Regions from separate parts of the Micromonospora sp. NPDC002575 genome, predicted to be linked through region 2. Evidence: riboswitches for the same ligand, from Rfam matches in the RefSeq annotation. Region 2 holds a riboswitch; the other holds the start of a gene.
The links. A riboswitch is a leader RNA that binds a small molecule or an ion and turns the genes downstream of it on or off. The one in region 2 is predicted to bind cobalamin.
Positions count from the first base shown of each region.

Region 1 (7,055 bases), on a different contig from region 2:
CGGTCTGCGTGGCGTCCTCGGCCTGGTGATGGTCACCGGTCAGCAGGAACGCCGCGTGCGCCAGCCGCCCGGAGGCCGCCTGGACGAACTCGACGAACTCCGGGTCACCTCTGGCCATCGCCGTCCCTCATCTGCCTCACGCCCTCCTCCGACGGGTGACACCCCGGAAAGGTTGAGCCGTCGGCGGACCAACTTTCGCAGCCGGCCGCCCGTCCCCTCTGCCGCGTGCCCCGACCGGGGACACCGGCAGAAGGAGGACCATGGCTCCGAACCCGTCCGCTGCGCTCGCCCGCAGGGCTGCCGCCACGTCGTCGACCGTGACGCTGGTGGCCGTGCTGCTGGCCGGCTGCGCGCCCGCCCCCGCCGCACCGGCCCCACCGGCCCCCGTGTCCTCCGGGGGCGCGCCGGCCGCCGCCGCGCCCCCCGCGCCGCCGCCCTCCCCGCCCGTCAGCTATCCCGCCGGGGGCGGCAACCGGTGGGACTTCGCCGCCGGCGAGGCTGCCCCGGGAGCGGGGCGCGGCCGGCTGCTGCGCTACCGGGTGGCGGTCGAGCGCGACATCCGGGGCATCCCCGTGGCGGGGTTCGCCGCCGAGGTCACCCGGATCCTCTCCGACCCGCGGGGCTGGACCGCGGGCGGGACGTGGCGGCTGCGCCGGGTCGGCCCCGGTCAGCGGGCCGACTTCACCGTCCACCTGGCGACCCCCGACACCCGGGACCTGCTCTGCCAGGACGACCCGGACGGCTACACCTCCTGCCGCAACGGCGACCGGGTGGTCCTCAACGTGGCCCGCTGGGTCAAGGGGGCGCCCGGCTTCGGCACGGACCTCGCCCACTACCGTCGGTACGTGGTCAACCACGAGGTCGGCCACCGGCTCGGCATGGGCCACCAGCTGTGCCCCGGGCGGGGCCGCCCCGCGCCGGTGATGCAGCAGCAGACGCTCGGGCTGCACGGCTGCACGGCCAACGGGTGGCCGTACCCGAACGGCAGGCTCCACTCCGGGCCGCCCGGCGCCTACGCCGATCCGATCCCGCCCCGCGACCAGGGTCGGCCGGCGCAGCCGCCGCGTCAGAAGTCCTCGTCGAAGCCGACCGTCCCGGTCACCCCGATCTGGTAGGCCGACACCCGCCGCTCGAAGAAGTTCGACAGCTCCTGCACGTCCTGCAACTCCATGAACGCGAACGGGTTGCGGCTGTGGTACATGGGCTCGATGCCGAGCCTGGCCAGCCGCCGGTCGGCCACGTGCTGGAGGTACTCGCGCATGTCGGCCAGCGACAGCCCGGACACGCCCTGCTCCAGCAGGTCGGCGGCGAACTGCGCCTCGCACTCCACGGCCTCGGCCAGCATCCGCCGCACCTGCCGCGCCAGCTCCGCGTCGAACAGCTCCGGCTCCTCGGCGCGCACGGTGTCCACCACGTCAAAGGCGAACTCCATGTGCATCGACTCGTCGCGGAACACCCAGTTGGTGCCGGAGGCCAGCCCGTGCAGCAGCCCCCGGGAACGCAGGAAGTAGACGTAGGCGAAGGCGCCGTAGAAGAACAGCCCCTCGATGCAGGCGGCGAAGCAGATGAGGTTGAGCAGGAACGCCCGCCGGTCCTCGCGCGTCCGCAGCTCCCGCAGCGCGTGGATCGAGTTGATCCAGGTGAAGCAGAACTCGGCCTTGCGGGCGATCGACGGGATGTTCTCCACCGCCGCGAACGCGGCGAACCGTTCCCGCTCGTCCGGCACGTAGGTGTCCAGCAGGTTCAGGTAGAACTGGACGTGCACCGCCTCCTCGAACAGCTGCCGGGACAGGTAGAGCCGGCCCTCCGGGGAGTTGATGTGCTGGTAGAGGTTGAGCACGAGGTTGTTGGCGACGATGGTGTCGCCGGTGGCGAAGAACGCGACCAGCCGGGACACCAGGTGCTGCTCCGCCGGGGAGAGCCGGGCGAGGTCGGCGAGGTCGGAGTGCAGGTCGACCTCCTCGACGGTCCAGGTGTTCCTGATCGCGTCCTTGAACCGGTCGAAGAACCGCGGGTAGCGCATCGGCCGCAGGGTCAGGTCCATCCCGGGGTCGAGCAGCAGGGACCGCTCGCCGGCGGCGGGGTGGGGTTCGGAAACGGTGGTCACTGGCACGCCTCGCAGCTCTCGGGGTTCTCCAGGGAGCAGGCCAGCGCCTCGTCGGCGCTCACCGCGACGACCGGCCCGGTGGCCGGGGCGACCGCGACGGTGGCCTGCTGGATCCGGGTCGCGGGACGCGACCGCAGGTAGTAGGTGGTCTTGAGCCCGGACTTCCAGGCGTACAGGTACATCGAGGAGAGCTTGCCGATGGTCGGCGCGCTCAGGAACAGGTTGAGCGACTGCGACTGGTCGACGTACGGGGCGCGGGCGGCGGCCAGGTCGATCAGCGCGCGTTGCGGCAGCTCCCACGCCGTGCGGAACAGGCTCCGCACCGCCTCGGGCAGCTCGGTGAGGCCCTGCACCGAGCCCTCGTCCCGCTTGATCCGCTCGCGGACCGCCGGGGTCCACAGCCCGCGCGCCTTCAGCTCACGGACCAGGTACGTGTTGACCTGGAGGAACTCGCCGGACATGGTCTCGCGCTTGAACAGGTTGGACACCTGCGGCTCGATGCACTCGTAGCAGCCGGCGATCGAGGCGATGGTGGCGGTCGGCGCGATCGCGACCAGCAGCGAGTTGCGCAGGCCGTGCGCGGCGATCCGCCCGCGCAGCGCGGCCCACCGCGACGCCTGGGTGACCCGCGCGCCCCACAGGTCCGGGTGCAGCTCGCCCTTGGCGGCCCGGGTCTGCGGGTACGCCGGGTGCGGGCCGAAGCGCTCGGCGAGCCCGGCGGAGGTCTCCAGCGCGGTCAGGAAGATCTCCTCCTGCACCCGGGCCGACAGCTCGCGCGCCTCGGGCGAGTCGAACGGCAGGCGCAGGGTGAACAGCGCGTCCTGCCAGCCCATCAGCCCGAGCCCGACGGGCCGCCAGCGCGGGTTCGACGCCGCCGCCTGCGCCGCCGGGTAGTAGTTGATGTCGATCACCCGGTCGAGGAACACCACCGCCGTGCGGACCGTGGCGCGCAGCCGCTCCCAGTCGACGCCGCCGGCGTCGACGTGCGCGCCCAGGTTGACCGAGCCGAGGTTGCACACCGCCGTCTCGTCGTCGTCGTTGACCTCCAGGATCTCGGTGCACAGGTTCGACAGGTGGACCACGTTGCCCGGCTCGCCGGTCTGGTTGGACAGCCGGTTGCTCGCGTCCTTGAACGTCATCCACCCGTTGCCGGTCTGCGCGAGCGTGCGCATCATCCGCCCGTACAGGTCGCGGGCCCGGACGGTGCGGACGGCCTTCTTCTCCGCCGCCCGGTACGCGGAGTCGAACGCCTCGCCGTAGAGGTCGGGCAGCTCGGGGGCGTCGGACGGGTCGATCAGCGACCAGTCGCCGTCGGCCTCGACCCGGCGCATGAACTCGTCGGGGATCCAGTTGGCCAGGTTCAGGTTGTGGGTACGCCGGGACTCCTCGCCGGTGTTGTCCCGCAGCTCCAGGAACTCCTCGACGTCCGGGTGCCACGGCTCCAGGTAGACACAGGCCGCGCCCTTGCGCCGCCCGCCCTGGTTGACCGCCGCCACCCCGGCGTCGAGCGTCTTGAGGAACGGCACGATCCCGTTCGAGCGCCCGTTGGTGCCCCGGATCAGCGCGCCCCGGCCCCGCACCCGCGACCAGGAGATGCCGATGCCGCCGGAGAACTTCGACAGCTTCGCCACCTGGTGGTAACGCTCGTAGATCGAGTCGAGCTCGTCGCGCGGCGAGTCGACCAGGAAGCACGACGACATCTGGGTGTGCCGGGTGCCGGAGTTGAACAGCGTCGGCGAGCTCGGCAGGTACGCCAGGCTGGACATCAGCCGGTAGAAGTCGACCGCCTCCCCCGCCGTCTGCGACAGCCCGCAGGCCACCCGCAGCAGCCAGTACTGCGGCGTCTCCACCACCAGCCGGGTCCGCGGGTGCCGCAGCAGGTAACGGTCCGCGACCGTGCGCAGGCCGAAGTACTCGAACCGCAGGTCACCGGCCGGGTCGACGGCGTCGTCCAGCTCGCGGGCGTGCGCGGCCACGAACGCGGCCGTGTCGTCGCCGATCAGGCCGAGGCCGTGGGCGTACCGGATGGACTGGCTGAAGCTGTCGACCTCCTGCCCGCGGACCTCCTCGGCCACGTACGCGGCCAGCAGCCGGGCCGCCAGCTTCGAGTACTGCGGCTCCTCGCCGATCAGCTCCGCGGCCGTCTGGATCGACAGCTTGTCCAGCTCGGCGGTGGTCGCCCCGTCGTACAGGCCGCTGATCGTCCTCGTCGCCACCCGCAACGGATCGACCTCGTCCAGGTCGGCGACCCAGCGCTCGACCGCCTTGACGATCTTGTTGACGTCCACCGGCTCGGTGTCGCCGTCTCGCTTCCGCACCTGCATGACGTGCCGGCGTTGCTCCGGCCCCGCCAGCTCCCGCGTCCCGCTCATGTTCGTCCTCCTGACGCCCGTCCCCGAGGTCGAGGGCGCGCGGGAGGACGCCGCCGGCCACCCGCGGTGGCACACTTCGCCGCCGCTGCCGGCTGATGGCGTCGGCCGTCCCACGCGGCCTTCGACCGCCGCACGCGTCGCGTGCGGCACGCTGGCAGGTCTTCGGACTCGCGGGCGTCGTGCTCGATGCCTACTGGCCGTCGCTTCCCAGGCCCGGCCGGGCCCAGTGCTTCGTTGACGGCGGTCGTTCCCACTCACCGCTGCGGGGCAGCCCCGGACTCACACCGGGTTCCCTCTTGCCTCGACCACCGTGGACCGATGGCCGAACCAGCTACGGGTGACACCATATATGGGCACAAGGCGAAGATGGCAACACCAGATGATGGGTCGGGCGAGTCGCCGCGCAGCGTAACTCCACACTCGCGCCAGGTGAGCGGCAAAGCGAGCCGCGGGCGGCCGGGAAGGCGAAATGGACCGGCAGGGCGTGAAGGAGTTCGGCGACGCGTTCTTCGCCGGCATGCCCGACCTGCGACACCCCCTCGTCGAGCTGGTCGCGGACGGCGACCTCGTGGCGCTGCCGGACCGGCTGACCATCATGCGACAGATCGGCGCCCTGCCGTCGTAGCCGGACGCCAGCCGCCGGGGCGGCACCTAAGTCGCCCGCCCCGGCGGCGGCCGGATCGGGAAGTCGAATGACAGATGTGACTCCCCCGGCCACCGCACAGCATTGGTGCGGCAACCACTCGAACGGGCGACAGGAGCATTCACGCCATGCAGACGATCCTCATCACCGGCGCCTCCTCCGGATACGGGCGGGAGACCGCCCGGCACTTTCTCGCGCAGGGGTGGAACGTCATCGCCACCATGCGGACGCCGCGCGCGGACGTCCTGCCCGAGTCGGACCGGCTCCGCGTCCTGGAGCTCGACGTGACCAGGCCCGACACGATCACCGCCGCGTTCGCCGCGGCGGGGCCCATCGACGCCCTGGTCAACAACGCCGGCATCGGGCTGATCGGCGTCTTCGAGGGCACGCCCATGGCCCGGGTCCGGGAGATCTTCGAGACCAACACCTTCGGGGTGATGGCGACCACCCAGGCGGTGCTGCCGCAGTTCCGCGAGCGCGGGTCCGGCGTCGTGGTCAACGTGACCTCCAGCGTGGTGCTCGGCCACATGCCGCTCTCGGCCGTCTACAAGGCCAGCAAGATGGCCATCGAGGGGTTCACCGCGTCCCTCGCCCTGGAGCTCGCGGAGTTCGGCGTGCGGGCCAGGACCGTCGAGCCGGGCGCCTGCCTGACGACGAACTTCGCCGCCGGTGCCACGAACAACATCGACGTCACCACCTCGCTGGAGGGGTTGGTCCCGGCGCCCTACGAGCCCTTCGCGAAGAAGGCCCTCGGCGGCTTCGTCAACCAGGACCTGTTCACCCGGGAGAGCGATGTCGCCGAGACGGTGTGGCGGGCCGTCCACGACACCACCGGCCAGCTGCGCTTCCCCGCCGGCCCCGACGCCCTCTGGCTCGACCAGGCGAGGTGATCGACCGGACCGCGCGGTGCGGCGCGGTCCGCCGGTCCGGCCCCGCGCGTGCGGGGCCGGACCGCCGCGCCACATCGTCACCAACACGTCGGCCGGCATTCCTGACGTCATTCCCGGCAGCCGTGCCGCCCGAGTGATTGGACCGCCCTGTGACCTGCCTGGCCAACGACACCGACACCGACACCGACATCCGCATCCGTGAGCTGCTCGCCGCGCACGGCACGCCACTGACCCGGTTCGTCCACGGCCTGACCAACAGCCACCGGCAGACCGCCGAGGACGTCATCCAGGAGACCCTGCTGCGGGCGTGGCGTCACCTCGACTCGCTGCCGCCCGACAGCGACGGCCGAAGGCGACGCTGGCTGTTCACCGTCGCCCGGCGGCTCGTCATCGACGAGGCCCGACGGCGGCAGGCCCGCCCGGTCGAAGTCGCCACGCAGACGGACCAGGAGTGCGGCGCGACCGGCGACGACACCGCCGACACCGCGATCGCGAACCAGGCGCTGCGGGACGCGGTCGGCCGGCTCAGCGCCGGCCACCGCCGCGTGCTGCACGAGGTCTACTTCCGCGACCGCACGGCCCACGAGATCGCCGCCGACCTGGGCGTCCCGGTCGGCACCGTGCGCTCCCGCGTCTACTACGCGCTGCGCGCCCTCCGCGCCGCGGTGGCCGAAGGCTGACCCGGGGACGGCCGGCGCCGACCCCCGGCGGCGGGGTCACGGACGGCGGGCCGGCCCGCAGGGTGCGCGGGCCGGCCCGGATCCGGGTGGCGGCCGGCTAGGAGGTCCTCAGGCTCCACTGCTGGTTCGCGCCGCCGTTGCACGACCACAGGACGATCTTCGTGCCGTTGGCGGTGGCGGCGCCGCTGGCGTCCAGGCAGAGCCCCGACGCGACGCCCGTGATGGTGCCGTTGGCGTTGACGTTCCACTGCTGGTTGCTGCCGCCGTTGCAGTCCCAGATCACGACCGTGGTGCCGTTGCTGGTGCCCTGGCCGTAGGCGTCCAGGCACTTGTTGCCGTACACCTGGAGCTGGCGGCTCGACG
Region 1 covers NZ_JBIARA010000008.1:133,090-140,144, forward strand. Annotated here, with positions in the region: gene ACFYWL_RS14815 (SigE family RNA polymerase sigma factor) at 1-118, opposite strand, end outside; gene ACFYWL_RS14820 (DUF3152 domain-containing protein) at 261-1,115, shown strand; gene ACFYWL_RS14825 (ribonucleotide-diphosphate reductase subunit beta) at 1,067-2,107, opposite strand; gene ACFYWL_RS14830 (ribonucleoside-diphosphate reductase subunit alpha) at 2,104-4,479, opposite strand; cobalamin riboswitch at 4,615-4,826, opposite strand; gene ACFYWL_RS14835 (hypothetical protein) at 4,949-5,104, shown strand; gene ACFYWL_RS14840 (SDR family oxidoreductase) at 5,251-6,012, shown strand; gene ACFYWL_RS14845 (sigma-70 family RNA polymerase sigma factor) at 6,162-6,692, shown strand; gene ACFYWL_RS14850 (glycoside hydrolase family 2 TIM barrel-domain containing protein) at 6,790-7,055, opposite strand, start outside.
Region 1: it holds a riboswitch for cobalamin, as region 2 does, so the genes downstream of both, ACFYWL_RS14830 (ribonucleoside-diphosphate reductase subunit alpha) here and metE (5-methyltetrahydropteroyltriglutamate--homocysteine S-methyltransferase) in region 2, are expected to answer to the same signal.

Region 2 (7,055 bases):
GAGATTCCTGTTAGGACGGGTGCCAGGTCTCGCGGGCGAAGCCTGTTGTAGTGCAAAACCGCATGTCGCCACGGGCGGAGGTGCCGCAGCAGGTGGATGCGGTTGGCACGGGGCGCGCCGTAGGAGGTCGGCGGCCCCGTGCCAGCCGCGGGTGACCGTTTCGGTCACCTGCTTACCGCGTTGGCCGGCAGGGCCAACATGAGGTGTCAGGCACGCGTGCCGCGGCGGCGGCGCGCCAACACGAGGACCGTGCCGGCCGCGACGGTGAGCACGCCGGCGGCGGCCAGGCCGATCGGTCCGGATCCGCGGTTGGCGCCGGTGACGGGCAGCTTGGACTTAGTCGGTGTGGGCTTGGCGGTAGGCGAGCCCGTCGCCGTCGGTGTCGGTGTCGGCTGGCCGGTCGGTGACCCCGTCGCCGTCGGCGTCGGGGTGGGCTGGCCGGTCGGTGACCCCGTCGGGGTGGGTGTGGGGGTGGGGGTGCCGCTCGCGGCGCAGGTGTGGGTCAGGACGAAGAAGTCCGCCTGCCCGCTGATCGTCGCCGTGGCGCCGGTCAGCGTCCACCCGGCGGGTAGCCGAATCCACGCCTTGCTGGTGCCGAGGTCGTTGACGATCTCGCCGCCGTCGGTGGGGATGGTGACGGTCACGGTGCCCTGCGGGGTGGAGAAGGTCGCGGTGACCGACTCGAACACCCCGGAGGTGTCCGGGTTGCCGGGCAGGTTGAACACCCACACGTCCTCATTCGGATAGGGTCCGCCGCCGAGGTTCGGGTCGCAGTCCTGGGTGAACGCGGCAGCGGTAGTGGGCACGTTGCCCGGGTTGATGTCGATCGTGGCCTGCGCTGCCGCCGGCACGCTCCATGCCATCAGCAGCCCTGTGGCCATCGCGGCGACCGCCGCGTACTGGCGCATCATCTTTCTCACTTTCACAACCCCCGTCAGATTCCGAAGACGAACACGAGCGATGATAGGTCGCATTTGGGGGTAGATGACTGTTTTCGGCAGATTGGGGCGATTGGGGTGGTTGGGCCGGGTGCGGAGCGGACCACCGGCAGGGCAAGTTCGGGCGGGTCGAGGCGCGGGGCGTATGACCTTTTTGCGACGTTTGATGCTGGAGTTGCTAATAATGTACGAGTGATAGGTCTGAGTCGCCCCCGCCGCTTGTTGCGAGCATCCTCGATCCTCGGCTTGCTCCTCCTTGCTCCTCCGGCCGGTCTGGTGACCTCGGCGCCTGCCGCGCAGGCGGCCACTCCGTGTACCGCCACCCTGTGCGTCCTCGACCCCTCGGCAAAGGACGCCCTGCGCGCTCAACCAGGCACCATCAGCGTCACCGGGGCGATCTTGGTCAACTCCACGAGCAGCGAAGCGGCGCTGGCCAGCGGCGAATCGGGCACCGCGCTGATCAGCGCCACCACCACCATCGGCGGTCCGGCCGCCCCCGCCGGCTTCGCAGCCAAGAACACCGGCGCGTTCAGCCCGGCACCGGTCAACCAGCCCGCCGGCACCGATCCCTATGCCAGCCTGCCCCTCTGCCCCGGCGACGCCGCCTGCCCCGCCACGCCGACCCCACCCTTTGCCAACGTCACCCTGACCACCGGCTCGCGGACCATCAACCCTGGGGTGTACGACACCATCACTGTCAGCGGCGGCGCGCGTCTCACCCTCGCTGCTGGCACCTTCGTCGTGACCGGCGGCGTCACGGTGACCGGCACGGGCAGTCAGCTGACCGGCAGCGGCGTCGCGATCTATCTCGGCTGTTCCACGTATCCCACGCCCTGCGGCCCGACGGTCAGCGGCGCGGCATTCACCGCCGACGCGGGTGCATCGGTCGCCCTCACCGCGCCGACCACCGGCGACTACGCTGGCCTGTCCCTGATCGCCGATCGCAGCAACAAGGCAACCATCCGGATATCGGGCTCCTCCTCGGCCACCGCCGCAGGCGTCTACGCCGCCGCCGTGCGGCTGACGGTCAGTGTCTCTACGGCGACCTTTACCAGGGTGGTGGTCGGCACCGCCGAGACCACCGGCAGCCAGTCGGCCCGGCTCACGGCGGCGCCGCCGCCCGGATCCCTCTCCATCACCGTGCCTGCCACCGCCAGCATTGGCAGCGGCAGTCCGGGCGTCACCGTCAGCCGCAGCATCGGCGCGGTGACGGTGACCGACCAACGTGCGCTTTCGCCCGCCGCCTGGACGGCCACCGTGTCGATCACCGACTTCACTGGCACTTCCGGCTTCACCGTCACGAAGGGCAACGCCTCCTACTGGTCCGGGCCGGCCACCGCCACCACCGGCAGCGGTACCTTCACCCCGGGGCAGGCCACGGCCGCCCAGGCCCAGCCCCTCAGCCAGACGCAAACCGCGTTCAGTCTGCGTGGTGGCTCGGGGACGAACTCCGCCACCTGGCGTCCCACCCTGGTGATCACCGTCCCGCTGTCGGCGGTGGCCGGCACCTACACCGCGATCCTGACCCACTCGGTCGCCTGACCGGGTGTCGGGTAACCGGATGGTTGCTTCTGGTTGGTTGGCTTCGTCGTTGAGGCGTCACCGTTTGTCCGATTCACGTAGTTATGGGGCTCCTGCGGCTTTTTCTGGTTATCGTGCATCTGTGACTGCCCGCCGCGTTCCCACGCGGCGGACCGGGGATATCGGGAGATGAGGTTGCAGCATGCGCAGAGTTCTACTGTTCACCACGGCCGCAGTGGCGGTGGTGGGTCTGTCCGCCGCACCGGCCTTTGCAGCGGCGTCGGACAGCACAACGGTCACCTTCACGGTGAACACGGGGGCCTTGACCATCGATACGCCCGGTGCGGCGAACCTCGGTAGCGGCTCGCCCGGCGGGACGATCACCGGCGCCCTCGGCCAGGTCACGGTGACGGACCAGCGGGCCGCAGCCAACGCCAGCTGGACAGCCAGCGTGACGTCCACCGACTTCACCACCGGCTCCGGGAGCACCGGGCAGGTCATCCCGGCGTCAGACGTGAGCTACTGGTCCGGGCCGGCGATCGCGACCACCGGCACCGGAACCTTCACCCCCGGCCAGCCCACCAGCGCCAGCGCGCAACCGCTGAGCAACACCTCACCGCTGACCGCCTTCACCCACAGCGGTGGCACCGGCGACAACTCGGCGACCTGGAACCCGAACCTGATCGTCGACGTGCCCCTGTCTGCCGCGGGGGGGCTCTACACCGGGACGGTGACCCATTCGGTGGCCTGACTACCCGGGCCGGCTGGCTGCCCTGGCCCTGCTGTGCATCGCTGGCTTGGGCGGACCCGCCCAGGCCAGCGAGCCCGCAACGGACCCGGACGCGGGAAGCATCGGCATCCAACTGCTGGAGGCGCCGGCCAACCGACGGGAAGACCCCCGCGCGCGGCGGTACATCGTCGACCACCTGCCACCCGGCGCCACCATCCACCGTCAGGTGCTCGTCAAGAACGACTCCGACAACCCGCAACACATCGAGGTCTACCCCGCCGCCGCGAGCATCAGCAAGGGCGAGTTCCAGTTCGGCGAAGGCAGGGAAACCAACGAGCTCACCTCCTGGGTGTCCCTCGACCGCCCCGCCGTCGACCTGAAGCCCCACACGGACGCACGGGTGCGGGTGACCATCACCGTGCCCCCGGACGCGTCACGCGGCGAACGGTACGGAGTGATCTGGGCGCAGGTCACGCCGAAACCAGACCCGAACGTCACCGTCCGCCAGGTCCGCCGCGTGGGCATCCGGATGTACCTCGACATCGGCCCCGGCGGGGAGCCTCCCTCCGACTTCACCATCGGCGAAATGACCCCGGCCCGCGACAACGACGGCATACCCACCCTCGGCATCACCGTGCGCAACACCGGCGAGCGCGCCCTGGACATCACCGGCTCCGCCAACCTGTCCGACGGCCCCGCCGGCATGCACACCGGACCGTTCAACGTCGCACAGGGCGCCACCCTGGCGCCCGGCACCTCCGGCACCGTCACCATCCGCTTCCCTCGAGACCTGCCGAACGGCCCATGGAAGGCGGAGGTGCACCTGCAAAGCGGCCTGGTGAGGAAGACCGCAGCCAGCCAGGTCACCTTCCCCCCGCCCGGGCAGGTCGGTGCATCCAGCCGAGCGTTCAAGGCAAACCCGTGGCTGCTCGCCGGGATACCGCTGGGAGTGGGACTCGTGATCACCGCCGGACTGATCATGATCGTCCGACCGCGCCACAGGGCCGCCGTTGCCCGCCTGGTACGGCAGCGGCCGTTTGGGATCGTGGCTGGGCGTTGGCGCTGAGTCGTGGTGGCGCCAGAGAAACCGTGAACCATTCTCCAGCCGGGCACGTGAACGAGGTGTACGCACATACGCCAGGCAACTGGCAACCAGGCGGGAGTGGAACAGCATGGCCAAGAATGTTCAGAATCGGCGACGGGCAAAGATTGTCGGCCTGCTCGCCGTTGCTGCCACGGTGGGGACGCTCGCGTCCGCGAGCCCGGCCCTCGCGGCCACTGGCGCGACGGGGGTGTGCAGCAAGGGCAACTACAGCTCGTACCTCGAGTTTCCGTATCGCGGCGGCCTGACCACGTACGTTGCGCCGCCGGGCGGCTGCTCCACGGTTCACTTCGGCAAGTACAGCAGCGAGCCGGTGAACGTCTACGGCTACAAGAACGGCGCCACGGTCTACCTCGGCACCCGGAACATCAACGACCTGAAGAAGAGCGTGTTCAGGACGTATGGCAGCATTCCTGGATCGCCGTACTTCACCCTGTCGGGATCCTGACCTGTCATAGGAGCGCCGAGGTGAGGCGGAACCGCCTCACCTCGGCGTGAGCCTTTTCCCCGAAGGCCGGAAGCGAACCCTGCTTCTCTGACCTGCGGCTGCAGAAATTGCGTATGAGCACTCATGCCGAGCATGGCATCGAGGATGGAGGTAACGGGAGCCGGCCGTGAACGCGGGCTAAAGGGCGACCCTGTCACCTTTCCTGACGTCCGATTGTTGGCCGAGCCGCATCCGAGCCGGCCAGCACCCGGGTGAGACGTTCGCACAAGCTGTCGGTCGGGTCGGCCTCCGCGACGATCGCCTCGATGCACGCCAGTCGGGCCCGGGCTTGACGCACCTCGTGCCGCGCCAACGCCGATCGCTTCTGGACACCTAGGATAGACAGCAGTGCTGGTTCGCCGTGACGTTCGAGCGTCGCGGCGTCGTAAGAGGGAACCCGGTGCGAGACCGGGACTGCCCCGCAGCGGTGAGTGGGAACGACCGCCGTCATCAAGCACTGGACCGCGAGGTCTGGGAAGCGACGGCCAGTAGGCGACCGAACAGGTCATGCCCACGAGTCCGAAGACCTGCCCGCACTGCGTACACCGGCCGGTGTGCGCCGCTGACGGTCTCTCGGGAAGGCCGGGGCGGAAGCCGGCGCATCCCTGCGCCTCTTCCCTCCCGCCCTCGCGCGAGTCCTCGGACGCTTCGAGGGAAGGACCCATGAGCACCACATTCGGTCAGAGCACCGTGCTCGGCTATCCACGTATCGGTGGGAACCGTGAACTGAAGAAGGCCGTGGAAGCCTACTGGGCGGGCCGCATCGACGCCGCGGAGTTGGAGAGCGCCTCGGTCGCGCTGCGCGCCGGGGTCTGGCGGACGCTGCGCGACGCCCGCCTGGACGCGATCCCGTCGAACACGTTCTCCTACTACGATCACGTCCTCGACACGGCGGTGGCCGTCGGCGCGGTCCCACGACGCTTCGCCCGGCTCGGCCTGTCGGGGCTCGACACCTACTTCGCCATGGCCCGCGGCGTCGACGCCGAACCGGCGCTGGAGCTGACGAAGTGGTTCGACACCAACTACCACTACCTGGTCCCGGAGATCGGACCCGACACCGTGTTCGCCGCGAACCCCGACAAGGCGTTGCGTGAGTACGGAGAAGCCCGCGCGCTGGGTATCGAGAGCCGACCGGTGCTGGTCGGGCCCGCCACGTTCCTGCTGCTGGCCAAGACCTCCACGCCAGGTGCCGGGGCATTCGATCGGATGACCGAACTCGTCGACGTGTACGCCGACATTCTCCGTGCCCTCGCCGCCGCCGGTGTCACGTGGGTTCAGCTCGACGAACCCGCCTACGTGGCCGACCGCACCACGGCCGAGACCGAGGCGCTACGCGATGCCTACACGCGGTTGTGCTCCGTGCGGCAGCGGCCGAGGATCTTCGTCGCCACCTACTTCGGGGAACTCGGTGACGCGCTGCCCGCGCTGCTGGACACGCCGGTCGAGGCGCTCGGCCTGGACCTCGTTGCCGGGCCCGGCAACCTGCGACGTCTCGCCGGGGCCGGCCCACTGCACGGCAAGACGATCGTCGCCGGACTGGTCGACGGCCGTAACGTCTGGCGCACCGACCTGCGGGCGGCGATAACGACCGGTGCGGTGGTCACCGGGCTCGCCGACCACGTCGCCGTGTCCGCCTCCTGTTCCCTGCTGCACGTGCCGGTGGACCTCGCCGCCGAGGCGACGCTCGATCCGCGGCTGCGCCGGCGGTTGGCCTTCGCCCGGCAGAAGGTCGACGAGGTCGTCCTGCTCGGCCGAGCCCTGCGCGACGGCGCCACGTCGCTGCCCGAACCGCTGCCGTCCGCCCCAGCGGCGTGGCGCGACGACACCGTACGGGACAGGCTCGCCGCGCTGCGCCCTGGCGACAGGCAACGGGGTGACTACCGGCAGCGGGCGGCGGCCCAGCAGGCCCGGATGCCGCTGCCGCCGCTGCCCACCACGACCATCGGCTCGTTCCCGCAGACCGCCGAGCTGCGTGCGGCCCGCGCCGCACACCGGTCCGGCCGGCTCGACGACGCCGGCTACATCCAGCGGATGCGCGCCGAGGTCGAGCACGTCGTCCGGCTCCAGGAGCGGCTGGGCCTCGACGTGCTCGTGCATGGCGAGCCGGAACGCAACGACATGGTCCAGTACTTCGGCGAGCAACTGACCGGTTTCGCCACTACCGAGCACGGCTGGGTGCAGTCGTACGGCTCCCGCTGTGTCCGTCCGCCGATCATCTACGGCGACGTGGCCCGCAAGGCTCCCATGACGGTCGCCTGGTCTTCCTACGCGCAGTCG
Region 2 covers NZ_JBIARA010000020.1:90,156-97,210, reverse strand. Annotated here, with positions in the region: gene ACFYWL_RS25475 (LPXTG cell wall anchor domain-containing protein) at 207-920, opposite strand; gene ACFYWL_RS25470 (hypothetical protein) at 1,185-2,480, shown strand; gene ACFYWL_RS25465 (hypothetical protein) at 2,695-3,210, shown strand; gene ACFYWL_RS25460 (hypothetical protein) at 3,257-4,255, shown strand; gene ACFYWL_RS25455 (hypothetical protein) at 4,362-4,739, shown strand; cobalamin riboswitch at 5,114-5,328, shown strand; gene metE (5-methyltetrahydropteroyltriglutamate--homocysteine S-methyltransferase) at 5,442-7,055, shown strand, end outside.